Regions from separate parts of the Weizmannia sp. FSL K6-3076 genome, predicted to be linked through region 3. Evidence: riboswitches for the same ligand, from Rfam matches in the RefSeq annotation. Region 3 holds a riboswitch; each other region holds the start of a gene.
What was found. Region 3 has a riboswitch for thiamine pyrophosphate ahead of tenA (thiaminase II). Riboswitches for the same ligand answer to the same signal wherever they lie in the genome.
Positions count from the first base shown of each region.

Region 1: it holds a riboswitch for thiamine pyrophosphate, as region 3 does, so the genes downstream of both, NSS95_RS07325 (ABC transporter permease) here and tenA (thiaminase II) in region 3, are expected to answer to the same signal.
Region 2: it holds a riboswitch for thiamine pyrophosphate, as region 3 does, so the genes downstream of both, thiT (energy-coupled thiamine transporter ThiT) here and tenA (thiaminase II) in region 3, are expected to answer to the same signal.
Region 4: it holds a riboswitch for thiamine pyrophosphate, as region 3 does, so the genes downstream of both, NSS95_RS07260 (3-oxoacyl-ACP reductase) here and tenA (thiaminase II) in region 3, are expected to answer to the same signal.

Region 1 covers NZ_JBBOWU010000001.1:1,581,813-1,586,037, reverse strand. Annotated here, with positions in the region: gene NSS95_RS07335 (VOC family protein) at 1-356, shown strand, start outside; gene NSS95_RS07330 (ABC transporter substrate-binding protein) at 652-1,641, opposite strand; gene NSS95_RS07325 (ABC transporter permease) at 1,653-2,417, opposite strand; TPP riboswitch at 2,680-2,791, opposite strand; gene NSS95_RS07320 (MFS transporter) at 3,221-4,225, shown strand, end outside.
Region 2 covers NZ_JBBOWU010000001.1:1,468,139-1,472,363, forward strand. Annotated here, with positions in the region: gene trhO (oxygen-dependent tRNA uridine(34) hydroxylase TrhO) at 1-706, shown strand, start outside; gene NSS95_RS06740 (SOS response-associated peptidase) at 1,087-1,761, shown strand; TPP riboswitch at 1,819-1,919, shown strand; gene thiT (energy-coupled thiamine transporter ThiT) at 1,968-2,558, shown strand; gene NSS95_RS06750 (MBL fold metallo-hydrolase) at 2,755-3,609, shown strand; gene NSS95_RS06755 (CBS domain-containing protein) at 3,678-4,148, shown strand; gene NSS95_RS06760 (FAD-dependent oxidoreductase) at 4,216-4,225, shown strand, end outside.
Region 3 covers NZ_JBBOWU010000001.1:752,884-757,108, reverse strand. Annotated here, with positions in the region: gene allB (allantoinase AllB) at 1-939, shown strand, start outside; gene thiW (energy coupling factor transporter S component ThiW) at 1,134-1,652, opposite strand; gene tenA (thiaminase II) at 1,692-2,498, opposite strand; TPP riboswitch at 2,505-2,594, opposite strand; partial or broken gene NSS95_RS03320 (TIGR01777 family oxidoreductase) at 3,143-4,049, shown strand.
Region 4 covers NZ_JBBOWU010000001.1:1,565,338-1,569,562, forward strand. Annotated here, with positions in the region: gene cytX (putative hydroxymethylpyrimidine transporter CytX) at 225-1,562, shown strand; gene thiD (bifunctional hydroxymethylpyrimidine kinase/phosphomethylpyrimidine kinase) at 1,663-2,481, shown strand; TPP riboswitch at 2,568-2,679, shown strand; gene NSS95_RS07260 (3-oxoacyl-ACP reductase) at 2,747-3,508, shown strand; gene thiM (hydroxyethylthiazole kinase) at 3,647-4,225, shown strand, end outside.

The sequences.
Region 1 (4,225 bases), 830 kb from region 3:
AAGATCTTGATGAAACAGCCGATTTCTATCAAAAATTAGGCTGCAAGGTAGCGCGCCGGTATGATGACCGGGTCACTTTCAATTTTTTCGGGGACCAGGTTGTCTGCCATCTGAGCCCTGAAAAAATAGATCCCAACCCGAAAATGTATCCCCGCCATTTCGGCATTACTTTTTTGGATAAAGCAGCATTTGAGGAAACCCTTCAATCTGCAAAGAAAAACCATTTACCATTTTTCCAGGATAAAATGGTCCGGTTTGGAGGCAAGCAAGAGGAACATTGGACATTTTTCCTCCAAGACCCCTCTAACAACTTGCTCGAATTTAAATATTATCATGATGAAAGCATGGTGTATTAACCAGTCCCATTCATTGCTCAAGGCCGGGCCATGCGCCGGCTTTTCCTGGAAAGCGACCACATTTTATCGGCTTCCCAGGCATGCTCTGGGTGCAGCGGTCTCTACTCCTAATCTGCCTCAGCAAAAGGCGGCTGATGTTTTCGAATTCTTACAGGAAGGAGCGGTGCTTGAAATTCGGGAATAGACCGGAAGTTGTTAACAAACGTCAACATTTACCGCCCCATTCACCCGGATTCCTCGTATTCAAACGCTACTGGAAGTAAATGTTGTCTTCACTTCCGGTCATTTTGGTTTCTTATTGATTTTCTAAGTTGACAAAAGCCTTTTCGGGATTGACATGTGTTTTTGTGATTTTTGCCTGGTACAGCCAATCCGAAACGTCTTGCCATTTTTTTGGGTCCTGATCGGCAATAGTTTTATTTTTCTCGTCCATCTTCGGCAGTAAAATGTGCAGGCTCTTCGTTTCCACATTTTTATCCAGCGGTGAGGAGGCATCTTCATGTTTTAACAAAATGGCAAGCGCCTTTTCCGGATGTTTTTTGACATATTGCTGGCCTTTTTCGGCAGCAGCAAGAAATTTTTTAAAAATGTCTGGCTGCTGTTTCAGCTTATTTTCGTTTGCGATGAAAACGAGTTCGTCATAATCCGGAACGCCGTATTTTGCCGGATTGAACGCTCTAACGGGTACGCCCTCCTTTTCCAGCAGCAGCTGTTCATGATTGACAAAACCGCCGACGATCGCATCAGTTTTATGGGCTGTCAGAGCAGGGATTAAATCATAGCCAACATCCACTGTTTTCACCTTGTCCGGATCGCCCCCGTCTGCTTTGACCATTGTCCGCACGGCTGCTTCTTCCAGCGGAATGGAAGAGTAGCCGACCGTTTTGCCCGCCAGGTCTTTCGGTGAGCGGATGCCGCTTGAAGCCGGCACCATCACACGGTTCAGCGTATGGCGGACGACGGTGCCAAAAGATTGGACCGGAATCTTCTCATCGCGCGCGATTAACACTTGGGGTTGATAACTTAATGCAATATCAATTCGATTCGCAGCCGCAAGTTTTAACGGGTCATTTGTGTCAGAAGGCATTTTGATGCTGACATCAAGGCCCTGCGCTTTAAAATAGCCTTTTTCCTGGGCTACATAAAGAAAAGAATGAACCGCATTTGGATACCAATCCAGCATGATCGTTACTTTTTGCACATGTTTCGTTGCTTGCTGCGAATGATTGCTGCAGGCACCTAGGAAACATGCGAGCACAGCGGCCATTATCCATCGTTTTTTCATTGAAAATCCCCCTAAATTTTTGTTCTGTTTTTCAATAAGCCTTTTTCCATCCCATAAATAAGCAAAAATAATCCCATGCCGAACGCAGCCAAAAGAAAAACGGCCGAAAAAACTGCGTCCGACTGCAAATATCCGGACATTCGCTTGCTAAAAAATCCAAGCCCCGCAGTTGCGCCAAGCCACTCCCCGATCGCTGCCCCGCTGACACAATATACAACCGATAATTTCAAGCCGGATAAAAATTGAGGAAGAGCCATTGGGACAGAAAGTTTTCGAAAAATATCCCAGCGGCTGGCGCCCATTGTCCGAAACAAATTCAAATAGGCGGAATCAACGGTTTTTAATCCGTCAAAAGTGCTGATTACAATCGGAAAGATAGCCGTTAACACAATGATCGCTACCTTGCTCCAAACTGAATAACCGAACCACATCATAAAAACAGGTGATACGGCGACAAGCGGGATCGTTTGCGAAATAACAAGAAACGGATAAAAGATTTTTTCAGCCATTTTGGAAACATACATGAGGACACCGATCATCACTCCACCCGTAACGGATAAAAGAAAACCGATGCCGACTTCCTCCACTGTCGCTGGCAAATGCACATTTATTAATTGCCTGTGATTTTCTATGAAAGATGCATAGATTTGGGTAGGGGACGGCAAAATGAAAGACGGGATCATCCCTTTCTGTATGACCCACTGCCAGCCGGCTATCAAGACCAGCATCGTAACGCAAAAAAGTCCGTAATCCCCCAGCCATTTTCGCCACTTCATTTAGGAAACCTCCTTTCATCCAAACTTCCAATATGTACAAGCTGCAAACCGTTCCAAAGCCCGTTCAACTATTTAGATTTTTTGCTGCTAAAACAGTTTTCCGGCAAGTTCTTTTCATCTTCATTTCTTCCCTTTTCCTCACAAGTCCGTCTTCATTGGCGAGCTTTTCCAGGTTACCGCTCTAAAAACAGCTATTTTCCCCTCCCTTCCAACAGAAAAAAGCCAGGCCTGTAAAAGACCTGACTTTAATAAGCAAGAAAATTTTCACAAATCCCTACTTTCCTACGCCGGCATGATCCGGATCAGGTCCAAAGGGTTGAAAAACCAACTGTTTTTCTCTCAGCCCGCCAATCCGGGCACCCCTAGTAGTCTGAAATATTCACTTTTTTCCATTATAGGCTTTCTATTTGCTTGTGTAAAGTGGTGCAGGCTTTTTTCTATGGTGATTGGTTCAATTATCGGCTCCAAGTCAGGTCTCCTGTTTTTCCAAAAATCCCGAAAAAAACCGCAAAAATTTTCAATCATGATGATACTCACGATATATAAGCTCATTTACCGCTTCATTCCGTCATCGTAAATTGAATAGACAGCCATTCAGATATGTTATTTTGCTTAACCATTATTTATATGGCAACGGCTGCGGTTGTAAGTGCTGACGGAAACAACCACATCGCCCCCTCTTCCCGTGCTTGTAACTCACAAAAAGCACCCAATTTTATGAAAAATTTTAAAATCATCTTGTTAAATGACATTCATGTCGCTTATAATAATAAAAACGACACAAATGTCATTTAAGGAGGAGCATAAATGAAAATCCGCTTTTTAAAAATCATTCCTTTCTGTTCTTAATCAGTGCGCAAACCATTTCAAATCTTGGGGACTGGCTGCATCTTGTTGCATTGTTTGCATTAGTGGCATTTAAGTGGCACGCCGACCCGATTGCAATGGCAGGCATTACATTATGCATGGTGCTGCCGTCAATTTTATTTGGATCCCCTGCCGGCTGGCTGGCAGACCGGTTTAACCGTAAAATGCTGATGAGCTTCTCGGATTTCGCCCGCTGCGGTTGTGTGCTCGGGATTGCTTTTTCCGTTTCGCTTTGGCAAGTTTATATCTTTCTATTTTTTTTGGGCTTTTTCTCAGCCGTCTTCACCCCTGCAGAAAGCGGCCTGCTTCGCCAGGTTGTTGGTGAAAACCAAATACAGGCGGCAATCGGCACAAGCGAGATGATCAATAACAGCGCCAAAATCATCGGGCCGGTAGCAGGCGGCACATTGATCAGCCTGACCGGAATCAAAGGCGCTTTTTATCTTGATGCCATTTCTTTCTTCCTCTCCGCCCTCCTGCTGTTTGGAATCAAAGCGCGAACATTACAGAGCCCGGTAAAAAGTGATCTAGAACATCGGGAAAAGGGCGCGCTAACTGAAGGATTTCGCTTTCTCTCCGGTTTTCCCGTGTTAAAAATGGGTCTGATCGTTTTTTGTACCATGATACTGGCCTTGCAAATTTCTGATTCCCAGGCCATGATATTAATAAGGGATATCAAGAACGCAACGGTCCATTTTGCGAGCTGGTGTATTGCGGCAAGCGGTTTTGGCATGCTTACTGCTTCCGTGCTGTTTACGAAAATAAAGTTAGGGGAGAAATTAATCACTTTAAAAATCAGCCCCGCCATACTTGGTTTGGGTTGTATCATGGTAAGTACGGGTACCGGCTGGCCGATCGGCATCATTGAAGCCGTTTACCCTTCCGTCTTTTTTCTGATGGGTTTTTCTTTTACAATGGCTGCCATTCCTTTCGATGTGCTC
Region 2 (4,225 bases), 720 kb from region 3:
GCACGTCCGCCCGCGCAAGGAACTTGTTACGCTGCGGCTTGAAAAAGATATCAATCCGAATGAAAAAACGGGAAAATATTTATCCCCGAAAGAATTTCGCGAGGCGCTGCTGGCTGAAGATACCGTTGTACTGGATGCGCGCAATGATTATGAGTATGATCTCGGCCATTTCCGCGGAGCATTGCGTCCGGATATCCGCACTTTCCGCGAACTGCCGGGATGGGTGCGCGAACATAAAGATCAATTAAAAGGCAAAAGAATTGTGACGTATTGCACAGGCGGCATCCGCTGTGAAAAATTTTCGGGCTGGCTTTTGGAAGAAGGGTTTGAAGATGTCGGCCAACTGCACGGCGGGATTGTAACATACGGAAAGGATCCGGAAGTGCAGGGCGAGCTGTGGGACGGCAAACTGTATGTATTCGACGAACGGATTTCCGTTCCGGTCAATCGAAAAGAACATGTCGTTGTCGGCCGGGATTATTTTACGGGGGAACCGTGCGAACGTTATGTCAACTGCGCCAACCCGGCCTGCAACAAGCAAATTTTATGCTCGGAAGAAAATGAACATAAATATATGCGGAGCTGCTCGCATGAATGCCGTACCGTACCAAATAACTTATATGTAAAAGAACACGGCCTTACACCGGAAGAAGTGGCTGAACGGCTGCGCCGGATCGAAGAAGAAGACGCGGCGTTAAACCGGTAAACGGTGCGGCTTTTAACCTTACTATCCGAAAAGCGGATGGTGAAAAAGGGCATGGAAACCGTGCTCGCTCCCTGCCGGAACGATTCCTTGCTTCGGAAACGGCATTTTCTTGAAAGAAACAAGGCCTAAAGAGCGGAATGTGAAAAAGAGAAGAAAAACCGGGAACTGCTGCAAACATCCCAGCTCGGGGGCAGGGTTAACAAGCGGTGCGTTCCGGAACAGAGAAAGGATTTGGTGCAACTGGGCCAAATCCTTTTTATCTGCCTGTTTTTTGTGTAAAATGGGGAAAAATGGGCATCTTTGCCGCTTCATACGCGGTATGGCAGAGGATGAAAATCAGCGGGCAATATTTTCAGGATAGAAAGAAAGGCGGGATTTGGATGTGCGGGAGGTACACGTTAACGGCATCTGTAAATGAATTGGAAGAAAGGTTCCATGCCAAAGCTTCTTTTTCAAGCAGTGAATATGCCAAAAGTTATAATGTCGAGCCTTCGCAAATGGTGGCTGCCGTGATCAGCGCCCATGGGCAGTACAGACTCGGTTTTTTAAAATGGGGCTTGATTCCTTCCTGGGCAAAAGATCCGAAAATCGGGCATAAGATGATCAATGCCAGAAGCGAAACCGTATTTCAGAAACCGGGTTTCCGGGAGGCAGTGAAAAGGCGGCGCTGCCTCATTCCGGCCGATTCTTTTTTTGAGTGGAACCGAAAAGACGGCACCCGGGAGCCGATGCGGATCAGGCTTAAGAACAGGGGCATTTTTGCGATGGCCGGGCTTTGGGAAAAATGGATGGACCAGGAAGGGAATCCGGTCTTTACTTGCACGATTTTAACGACAAAGGCGAACAGGATGATGGCAAAAATTCACGACCGGATGCCGGTGATTTTACGCAGGGAAGATGAAGAAAAATGGCTGGACACATCGGTCACTGAGGCGGGCCGGCTGTTGCCACTCCTTTCGCAGTATGATGCAGACCTAATGGAAATGTATGCCGTATCTGAACGCGTCAATTCGCCGAAAAACAATTTTCCGGAGCTGTTATTGCCAAAAGATTAAATTTTTTGTTGAAATGTTGTGGCAAAAAGTTTATCATAAAGGTGACAATTTCATGAACGTAACCACAGGGGGAGCGTTAAGCTGAGAGTGAACGCCATGTTCTGACCCTTTGAACCTGTCCGGTTAATGCCGGCGTAGGGATGTGGAATTTCTTTTGTCCTCCCATGGTTCGTTATGTTCATGCATACCAAAAGGGGGATTTTTTTATGGGCAAATTAAGTTTACAGGCTATGATTGAAGCGGCTATTTTTGCGGCGTTCGCGCTCGTGTTGGACTTATTGCCGTCCATTAAGGTGACGTCCGCGATTTCTCTGTCGTTTGCCATGCTGCCGATTTTTGTGGTCGCTTTTCGCTGGGGATTTAAAGCAAGTGTTGCTTCCGGATTTATTTGGAGCCTGCTGCAGATCGTCACCGGTGATGCTAATGATATTCTTAACCCGCTTCAGGGCATCATGGAATATCCGGTCGCTTTTTCGTTCATCGGGTTTTCCGGGCTTTTCCGGCCGCTTGTCGAAAGAAGCTGTCGTCACGATAAAAAGGGCACGATGACTTTTTGGATATGCCTTTCCGTTCTTACCGGAAGTTTTGCCCGCTATTTCTGGCATTTCGTAGCCGGCGTGATTTTTTGGGGTTCCTATGCGCCTAAAGGACAGTCGGCGTTTCTCTATTCTCTCATCATGAACGGCGGCACGATGATTGGGAATGCGATTTTATGCGCAGCTGTTGCGGCGATTCTCTTGAATGCCGCCCCGCAGCTGCTGACAAAATACCGCAATCCGCACAGGCATGCGGCATAAAAGCAACTTGAAAACGGCAAGGCCAACTGCGCCTTGCCGTTTTCGCTGAAGGAAAGAGGCTTCATGGTAACAGGCGCCTTGTAAAGCCGGTAGTCCGGTTTTTACTGCTTTTTCGGTTGATGATAGGAGGCTACGGGTAAGGCTTTCGAGAAACGGGAAAAGATAAATAGAAGGAAAATGAAAGAAAGGGGATTTTATGGACAAAGACATTCATCACCCGTTTGGCCACCGGGTCATCCCGATGACTTCGATTGAGAGCGGAACAGGCAGGGAATTGCTGCCGGATATCTATTGCCTTACCATCCAAATTGTCAATGTGTGCCTGATCGGCAGGGCCGGAACCGATGCATTTGTCCTCGTGGATGCCGGCATGCCGGGTTCTGCCGAAGCGATATTTTCAGCCGTGCGGGCACGCTTCGGGGAAAAGGCAAAACCAAAAGCGGTTTTACTGACGCTCGGCCATTTTGACCATGTCGGAGCGATTGCGCCATTATTGGAAAAGTGGGACGTGCCGGTTTTTGCACATCGATTGGAGTTGCCCTATTTAACCGGGCGTGAAACGTATCCGGATCCCGATCCGTCCGTTGAAGGCGGCCTGCTGGCGAAGATTTCCATGATTTATCCGAATGAACCGGTTGATCTTGGCCATGCTGTCCAGCCCCTTCCCGAAGACGGGACGGTCCCGTTTTTGCCGGGCTGGAAATGGATCCATACGCCCGGCCATTCGAGAGGGCATGTGTCGTTCTTCAGGGAAGCAGACAGCGTGTTGATCATGGGGGACGCATTTATCACCGTCAGGCAGGATGAATTTTGGAAAGTGCTGGTGCAAAGGCAGGAAGTAAACGGGCCGCCGCGCTATTTTACAAATGACTGGAAAGCGGCCAAACGCTCAGTTGAAAAATTAGCTGCTTTAAAGCCGGAAACTGCTGTTTGCGGCCACGGGATCCCGATGTCTGGCTCCGGCTTGCGGAAAGGGCTTGAGGACCTTGCATCCAGATTTGATGAAATCGCGCTCCCGGATCACGGGAAATACGTAGATGGCACACAATAGGCGGTTTGTTCATTGCTTCCTTCCCCGCAAAGGTTTACAATAATTTGTAAATGGATGGATATAAAGGGGTGAGAAAATTGGAAGTCAAAGATTTTATGATCCGGGATGTTATTACGGTAAAAAAAGAGACAACGATCCGGGAACTGTTAAAGGTGCTTGCCCACCACCGGATCGGCGGCGTACCGGTCGTGGACGCGGAAGGAAAGCTACTCGGTATGATCAGCGACGGGGATGTCATCCGCTTTTTGCAGCCAAAAGCACGGACCGTTTACGATTTTTATATTACGATCGTGGTAAATGAGCAGGAAGACTTTAATGAAAAATTGGTGCACAGCCTGGACTTCCCGGTGGAAAAGATTATGAAACGGCGGGAACTGTATACGGTAAGGCCTGAAGACGATTTTGAAAATGCGCTCAGGATTCTGGCAAAACACCATTTTAAAAAGCTTCCGGTCGTCAATCAGGCAGGGCGTGTTGTCGGCGTCATCTCAAGAGGCGATATCATGCGCCAGATTACGGATAAATTGCTCAACAGCTAAATCGCAATGTTTAGACCGGCCTCCCCGGGGAAGACTATACATAACAGTCTTTCGGGGAGGTCAAATCATGAACGGAA
Region 3 (4,225 bases):
GGAACCGATTTGCCGGGAGACTTTAAAAATGTAGATGATTACACGCTTTATGAGGGAATGAAAAAATTAGCCAAGCTGGGACATATTTTATTGATTCATGCAGAGAATGCCGCCATTACCGATGGGTTAGCAGAGGAGATGATCAAACAAGGGAAAACAAGTCCGGCTGATTATGTTGCAACACGGCCTGTATTTACAGAAGTGGATGCCATCAAGCGGGCGCTGTATTTTGCGAAACAAACCGGGTGCAAACTGCATTTTGTCCATGTCAGCAGTGCGGAAGGGGTGGAAGAAATTACGAAAGTGCGGAACGAAGGACAGGATGTCACGCTTGAGTCATGCCCCCATTACTTTACCATCACAACAGCCCAATTTGCGGAAATCGGCCCACTTGCCAAATGTTCCCCGCCTTTGCGCAGCGAAGCGGAGCAGGAAAAACTTTGGGAAGGATTGAAACAAGGAAAAATTGATATGCTGACATCCGACCATTCCCCTTGCCCGCCTGTAATGAAGGACAGCGAAACCGGTAATATTTTTGAGGTATGGGGCGGCATAACCGGGTGCCAGAATAATGTCGATTTGATGTTCGATGAGGCTGTCAAAAAGCGCAATATTCCCATTACGCAATTTACGCGCATGATTGCAACCAACCCTGCCGAACGTTTTGGCTTAAAATCGAAAGGGGAAATTGCGCTCGCAAAAGATGCGGATCTCCTCTTTCTCGATCCCGACCGGCCATACACGGTAAGTGCGGAAGACCTCTATTACCGCCATAAGCACAGCCCGTATATCGGCAGAAAAATTGATTGCCGGGTTACGAAAACTTTTTTAAGAGGTCAGCTCATATTCGATCTGGATGGCGGTGGTATCACAGGCGAGCCGGTTGGCAAATGGATCCGGCCAGCGAAGGTCTCAGACTATGCCGGAGTGCCGTCATAATCTAACAGCATCAGGCTCTGCTTTCAAGAGCCTGTTGTTGCTGGCACAGATTTCGGGACAGGAATAAAAATAACGCAAGACAGCTTGCTGTTTTCAAGAGCCTGGTTTTGCTGGCATGGATTTTGACCGGTTATCAATGGCTGGCAACCTGTATGCACCATGGCAAATGCCTTCAATCCTCCGTGGTGCTTCACTCAAAGCTTACGGTTGCTTACGGTATGATTGATCATTCTGTCCCACCCTTTATTTTTTTGTAAAACTTTTATCAAAACATAGCCAAAAATGGCCCCTGCAAAAGAGCTTAAAAAGAAGGCAGGGATAAATCCGAAAAGCGTTGACGCTTGGCCGAGTAAGAAAACAGCAATGGGATAACATGCCAAGGCACCGAGAATGCCTGTCCCCATGACCTCCCCAACAAAGGCAAAAATGAGCTTATTCGTCTTCGCGTACAGATAAGCTGCCAAAAACGCGCCGATCATGCTTCCCGGAAAGGCAAAAATACTCCCCGTCCCAAGCAAGTTACGTAAAAGCGAGGATATAAAAGCTTGCGCAACCGCATAACCGGGGCCGAGCAAAACAGCCGAGAGTATGTTGGCAAAATGCTGTACCGGAAAAATTTTTGCAAAACCAACCGGGATATAAATCAAGCTGCTGGATACAGTTGTGATAGCTGCAATAACTGCAGTTGCTGTTATTTTTTGTGTTTTTCTCATTAGAACCAACCTTCCCTCCTTTTTAGTTGTGAATGAAAATCAGACCGGCCAGTCTTGTTTTTTATCGTTCATATCCCAAAATAAGTATTCATACTTTGAGGCTATTTGAAAATGGCGTTCTAAGACTGCCAATTCCGTTTCTGATTTTCCGCTTGCCAGTTGGTCCATTAAGTCAATTAACCACTGCGTTCCGGAGCCGAACGTTTCTGAAGAATAGGTTTCGATCCATTTCTTGTAAGGATTGGCCTCCAATGTGTCTCGATGATTTACTTTTAGCAGTTTCCCAATTTCCCAATAATCCCAGGCACACGGCAACAAGCAGGCAACAAGTTCAGCCAAGCTTCCATTGGCGGCCACTTGCAGCATATAACTCGTGTAAGCAAGGTTGATCGGTGTTGGTTGAGTTGCTTCTAAATCCGTGCGTGTAATGCCAAACTCGGCAGCGTATTGGCGGTGCAGTTCCATCTCAAAATGCAACGATTCATGGAGCACCGCAGCAAATCTCGTCATCATGTCAAGGTTACCCGCTTTCACAACACCCATGGCAAACAGTTTTGCGTACTCAACTAAATATACGTAATCCTGCTTTAAATAATAGATAAATTTATCTCTTTCTAAAGTTCCGTTCCCCAGTCCCAGAACAAAAGGATGGTTATGGTTTTTCTCCCAAATCGGCTGGACATTTTGATATAGCCTTTCTGTAAAAGATCGTTTCAACAATGATTCCTCCTTGTTTACCGGGAAACCGATTGCGGTTTGCAGGCTGGTTTCTCCCTTTGCCCTAAGCAGCTTCAAAATAAAAAACCCGCCCTCCATCGGAAAGCGGGTGTATAAATTACAAATCATCAGGTGTAATTTTATCACCTACTTCCCTACGCTAGTACGAACTAGATCAGGTTCAAAGGGTACTTCTCAGCCAACCCGGCGCCCCTAGTAGACTATTATGAATATTCATTTCATTACTCTTACCATATCATAGTCCCAAATTTTGTGCAACAGCAAATTTATTGCCCGTCTTTTAAGTTTTTGTTAAATATGGAAAAAAGCACAGGATGTTACCTCAAATGCTGGCCAAACAGGAAAAATATACTTGTATTTTTCTGCTTCTCAATAACTCTACTTGTTCTTTAAATGTTGTAGGGGGCTTAATAATTTGGTTATGATCAGACCACAATTTCATCTTTCCCAAAATAAAATGCCCCCACCTGGTCCGCTTTCATGGAAGAGACGTGGGGGGTTCTGTTATTTTAATTTTAATGGCTCCTGATATGATGATCCATAACTCAGTTTATTTTATCAGCTCCATCTTGATTAAAATATTGTCTTCTATTACCTTTTTAATATCAGGACTGCTCCGGGAACATCACAGAAGGCTTTTTCCCATAAACAAGGACGAATGAGTTGGAAACCTTGATTTTTCATCATTCGTGCCCATTTATTCCTGACTTAAGTTGCAAACCGTGGTGAAATTTGCAGAACGGAGGGCAAAAATGAGGATTGTGATCGCTGGCGGGACCGGATTTATCGGGCGGAAATTAACGGATATGCTTCTTTGCGAAGGGCATGAAGTGGTCATTTTAACAAGGAAAGACAAGCAGCCGGCCAATCGCGTGCAGTATGTAAAGTGGCTGGCGGAAGATGCTTCTCCCGAAAATGAAATAGGAAATGCGGATGTATTCATCAACCTGGCCGGCGTGTCCATAAACGATGGAAGATGGAGTGCCAAACATCAAAAACAAATTTATGAAAGCCGGATGTGCGCAACAGATGAAGTGTTGCGCATCCTGTCTGCCATGCCGCGCAAACCGGCAGTACTGGTCAATGCAAGTGCAATCGGCATCTATCCGCCATCACGCAATGCTGTGTATACTGAAAAATCATTGCAAAGGGCAAATGATTTTCTTGGCAGGACGGCATCGGATTGGGAAACCGAGGCGAAGCAAGCAGAAAGACATGCCATCCGTACTGTCTTATTGAGATTCGGCGTTGTGCTTGGAAAGGAAAACGGAGCACTGCCCCTTATGGTATTGCCATATAAATGGTTTGCGGGCGGCACAGTCGGTTCCGGCAATCAATGGGTCTCATGGGTGCATATAACAGACGTAGTAAGATCGATCTTATTTGCTATTAAAAATGAGAACATCCGCGGCCCGGTCAACGTCACTGCACCCTTCGCCTGTAAGGATGAAGGCATTTGGCAAAACCATTGGCGCTGTTTTACACCGGCCACATTGGCTTCCCGTACCTTCTTTTGCCTTGAAACTGGCACTCGGGCAAAAAAGCAGCCTTGTGCTTGAAGGCCAGCACGTACGCCCGAAAGTCCTCATGCAGGCAGGATTTGAATTCATGTTCCCGACGCTCCGGCAAGCTTTGGAAGATTTGCTTACAAATCCATAATGGCAAAAAAACTAGGCCACGAACGCCACGGCAGAAGGGCCCCTCTTCACACGCGCATAAAAATAAAGGTCTCCCAACAGCCATCTGCCGCTGTTGGGAGACCTGGTTTCATTCTGATGGCAGGTCCCTGATCTTTGTATTTCATTTCAACAGATACTTAGGGCTTGCTGAATCGG
Region 4 (4,225 bases), 810 kb from region 3:
TTAACGGATAGAAGAAAGCAAAAACAACTTATTATTACAAATCCTTCTATTGTTGGTAACCATTGATGCAAAATTTCGGATAAAAAACCAAAATTCAGCAAGACCTAAACAAGACCGTCCAGAAAAGATATACCGTCATTCTTTTGGTCGTAAAAATGTAATTACCAAACCAATTGTTTTAACAATATATTTCGTTATCAAAAAATGTGAAAGGTCGTTTTCAAATGGAATCGAATGAGAAATTAAAAGTCCCATACTCATTAGAAGTAGTGCCAAAAAAGGAACAGCAAATTGCTTCGTTGCAGATTGCACTGTTATGGATCGGAGCAGGATTAGGACTGGCTGCTATTTTTTCAGGAAATACACTGGCAGGTCTTGGTTTGACGAATGGATTACTGACGATTATCGTTGGCATGCTTGTCGGGTCAGTTCCTATGTATTTCATGTCCCGCATTGGAACAAGAGAGGGAGTATCAGGTATGATTGCTACCCGTGCTTCATTTGGGATTAGAGGTTCTTTTTTTCCGAGCTTGTGCAATGCGCTGCAGTTAATTGGCTGGACAGCTGTGATGATTCTGATGGCAGCTGAAGCCTGTGTATCTTTAAAATTTGCAGGAATTCTTGGGAACCGAGATTTTTGGATTATCTTGATTGGTTTGATCACAACGGTTAACGCGCTTTTGAAACACAATCATTTAAAATGGTTTCAGATATTTACAGTTGGTGCAACATTGATTTTATCCATCATCATGACCTATGCTGTTTTGTCAACAGTAAATGTTGCAGACTTAATGGACAAGAAACCTAAAGGTCATCTTACTTTCTCTCTCGGATTAGATTATGTGATCGGCATGTGCCTTTCCTGGGTTCCTTTGGTTGCAGACTATTCCCGGTATGCAAGGAATATTAACGGGGCCGCACACGCTACATATTGGGGTTATGCGCTATCCAGCATCTGGATGTACTTTGTTGGCTTGCTTTGTACCATTGCTACTGGCCTTTGGAATGCAAGCCCAATTCCAATCATGGGTGCACTGGGCTTGGGTATCCCAGGTCTGCTTATTATTTTTTTTTCCACTGTAACGACAGCTTTTCTAGATGTTTTTTCAGCAGGTGTTTCTGCAAGCAATTTATTTCCAAAGTTTTCGGAGAGGCGTCTTGTATTCATTGCAGGAGTGTCAGGCACACTGATTTCGCTGGTGTTTCCAATTGATAAATATCAAAGCTTTTTATTAATCCTTGGTGCTGTCTTTATTCCCATTGAAAGCATCGTATTGGTTGATTATTTTTTAATCCGTAAACACCTGAAGCTAGCAGACTTGACTAAACCAGAAGGATCGTACTGGTACCGGGGCGGTGTTAATCTGGTAGCTTTCGTCGCTTTTGTGGTTGGTTTTGCTCTCTATGAAGTCAGCTATTTTCAAGCTTGGCCAATTGGTTCGTCATTTATTAGTCTGATTATTACGGCAGTCCTTTATTATTTCCTTATGAGACTTCTTCATAGGGATCAATTTTCAAAGGTTAGAAGCAGTGGCATATACAAGAATCATGCAGCAGGCTGATAAGTTATTTTCAAAAACATTATAACAAATGGATGGGATCCAATCTGTCAAATGCAGAAAAAAATAATACTATGATCATTTTAGAAGAGGTGTATATTAGATGAGACCACAGGTATTAACAATTGCAGGAACTGACAGCGGTGGCGGTGCAGGTATTCAGGCCGACCTGAAAACTTTTGAAGAGAGGGGTGTCTACGGCATGTCTGTAATCGTTGCCGTGACAGCGCAAAATACAAAAGGAGTTCAGGGAATTTTTCCAATGCCGGTTGACAGCATTGTCCGTCAAATGGAATCCATTGCGGACGACTTTTCAATTGCAGCTTTAAAAACGGGTATGCTGTTTGATGCAGAACGCATAGAAGCTGTTGTTGACGGAATTAAACGATTTAAATGGAGGCCGCTGGTTGTGGATCCGGTCATGATTGCAAAAGGTGGGACACATCTCGTTGCTCCTGAAGCAATTGCGACGATTAAAAAGAAATTGGTTCCGGTTGCTGATGTCATTACACCGAATACACCGGAGGCGGAAGTTCTGTCAGAAATGACGATACGTACTGATCAGGACCGGGAGCACGCAGCACGACTGATTCTCAAAAGAGGGGCAGGTGCTGTGCTGTTAAAGGGCGGACATGATCTGGTTACATCAGAAACTGTTCGTGATTGTCTGGTGACGAGGGAGCAGACAATATGGCTCGAATCCAAACGCATTGATACCGTTCACACTCATGGAACTGGTTGTACATTGTCTTCATTGATTACAGCTGAGTTGGCGAAGGGCCATCCCTTAGAAGACAGCGTAAAAACAGCTAAAAAATTATTGACAAGAGCAATCTCTGAGAGCCCGGGAATTGGGCATGGACATGGACCAATTGCCCATTGGGTATTAAGAGATGAAGATGGAGAAAGATTACAAAGCTAAATTCACATAATATAACCCCTGCCGGTGATTTTCATTAAGCTTTACAAAGCATAATAGAAAAGCTATAATTGAAAAAAGTAAATCTTTCAAACTACTAGGGGTGCCCGGATTTGGCGGGCTGAGAGAAAAACCGGCGTTTTTCAACCCTTTGGACCTGATCCGGATCATACCGGCGTAGGAAAGTAGGAATTTGTAAAAAAATTTCTTGCTGATGAAGTCAGGTCTTTTCGGGCCTGGCTTTTTTGCATGGGAAGGGGTGGGACAAATGAAACTGGATGAGCAGGTGGTTGTCGTCACAGGCGGAAGCAGGGGGTTAGGCAAAGCAGTTGTAAAAGCTTTTGCAAGAGAAGGGGCGGGCGTTGTCATCAACTATTTTGAGAGTGAGGGGAAGGCAAAGGATCTTCAGAATATTTTAGGAGAAAAAGCGGTTGCCCTGAAGGCGGATGTAAGGGATCCGGCGCAGGTAAGAAAGATGTTCCGGCAGGCCGAAGCTTATTTTTCCAGGCCTGTCACGACAATTGTAAATAATGCCCTCGTGCATTTCCGCTTTGATCCGGAATCCCGGCACGATGCTTCCCGAATTTCGTGGGAGGAATACAGCTTGCAGATGGAAGGTGCGGTTCGCGGCGCATTAAATACCATACAGGCCGGCCTTGCGGAAATGAAACGGCTGCATTTCGGCAGGGTGATCAATATTGGCACAAACCTGTTTCAAAATCCGGTTGTCGCCTACCATGATTACAATACGAGCAAGGCAGCGCTCCTCGGCTTCACCCGGAGCATGGCGAAAGATCTGGGGCAATATGGCATTACCGTTAATATGGTATCCGGCGGCCTTCTGAAAACGACGGATGCAAGTGCAGCCACATCTGAAGCGGTTTTTCAATTGATTCAGGAAACTACTCCGCTGCAAAAGGTGACAGAACCGGAAGACGTTGCGGATGCCGTGTTGTTTTTTGCATCGCCATGGGCGAGGGCGGTAACCGGACAAAATCTCGTCGTTGACGGCGGACTTGTAATGGATTAGGCGGATGGACCTTACCCTGCAAGAAAATCCCCATTTAGAGGTATGACAACGATTAGGTGTAAATCAAATGCCTGTGAAATTTGGAGAATACGCGAGTAAATGAGAGACAATTGTACTTTATTGAAGGAGGGAATGGAAATGGAAAAAGAAAAACCAATTGAACTGCTTGAAAAAATCAGGGAAGCCAATCCGCTTATCCATAATATCACGAATATTGTGGTGGCTAATTTTACAGCAAACGGGCTGTTGGCACTTGGCGCATCTCCGGTAATGGCCGATGCGGTGGAAGAAGTTGCCGATATGGCGAAAGCGGCAAATGCGGTCGTGTTAAATATCGGCACTTTGAACGAAAAAGCCGTCGAAGCAATGATTTTGGCGGGAAAGTCTGCAAATGAAAATGGCGTTCCGGTCGTCCTTGATCCGGTAGCTGCCGGTTCAACCCGTTACCGGACAGAAACGGCAAAAAAATTGCTGAAAGAAATCCGCTTCACATCCATCAGGGGAAATGCCGGAGAAATCGCCAATCTGATCGGAATAGATGCCAAAGTAAAAGGCGTCGATGCAGGAGATACCGGCCTGGATACGGGCGAACTCGCTTTAAAAGCGGCAAAAACGCTTCATACTACGATCGTGGTAAGTGGCAAGACGGATGCGGTGTCAAACGGTACAAACCTTTATCTCGTACATAACGGCCACCCGCTTTTAACAAAAGTCACC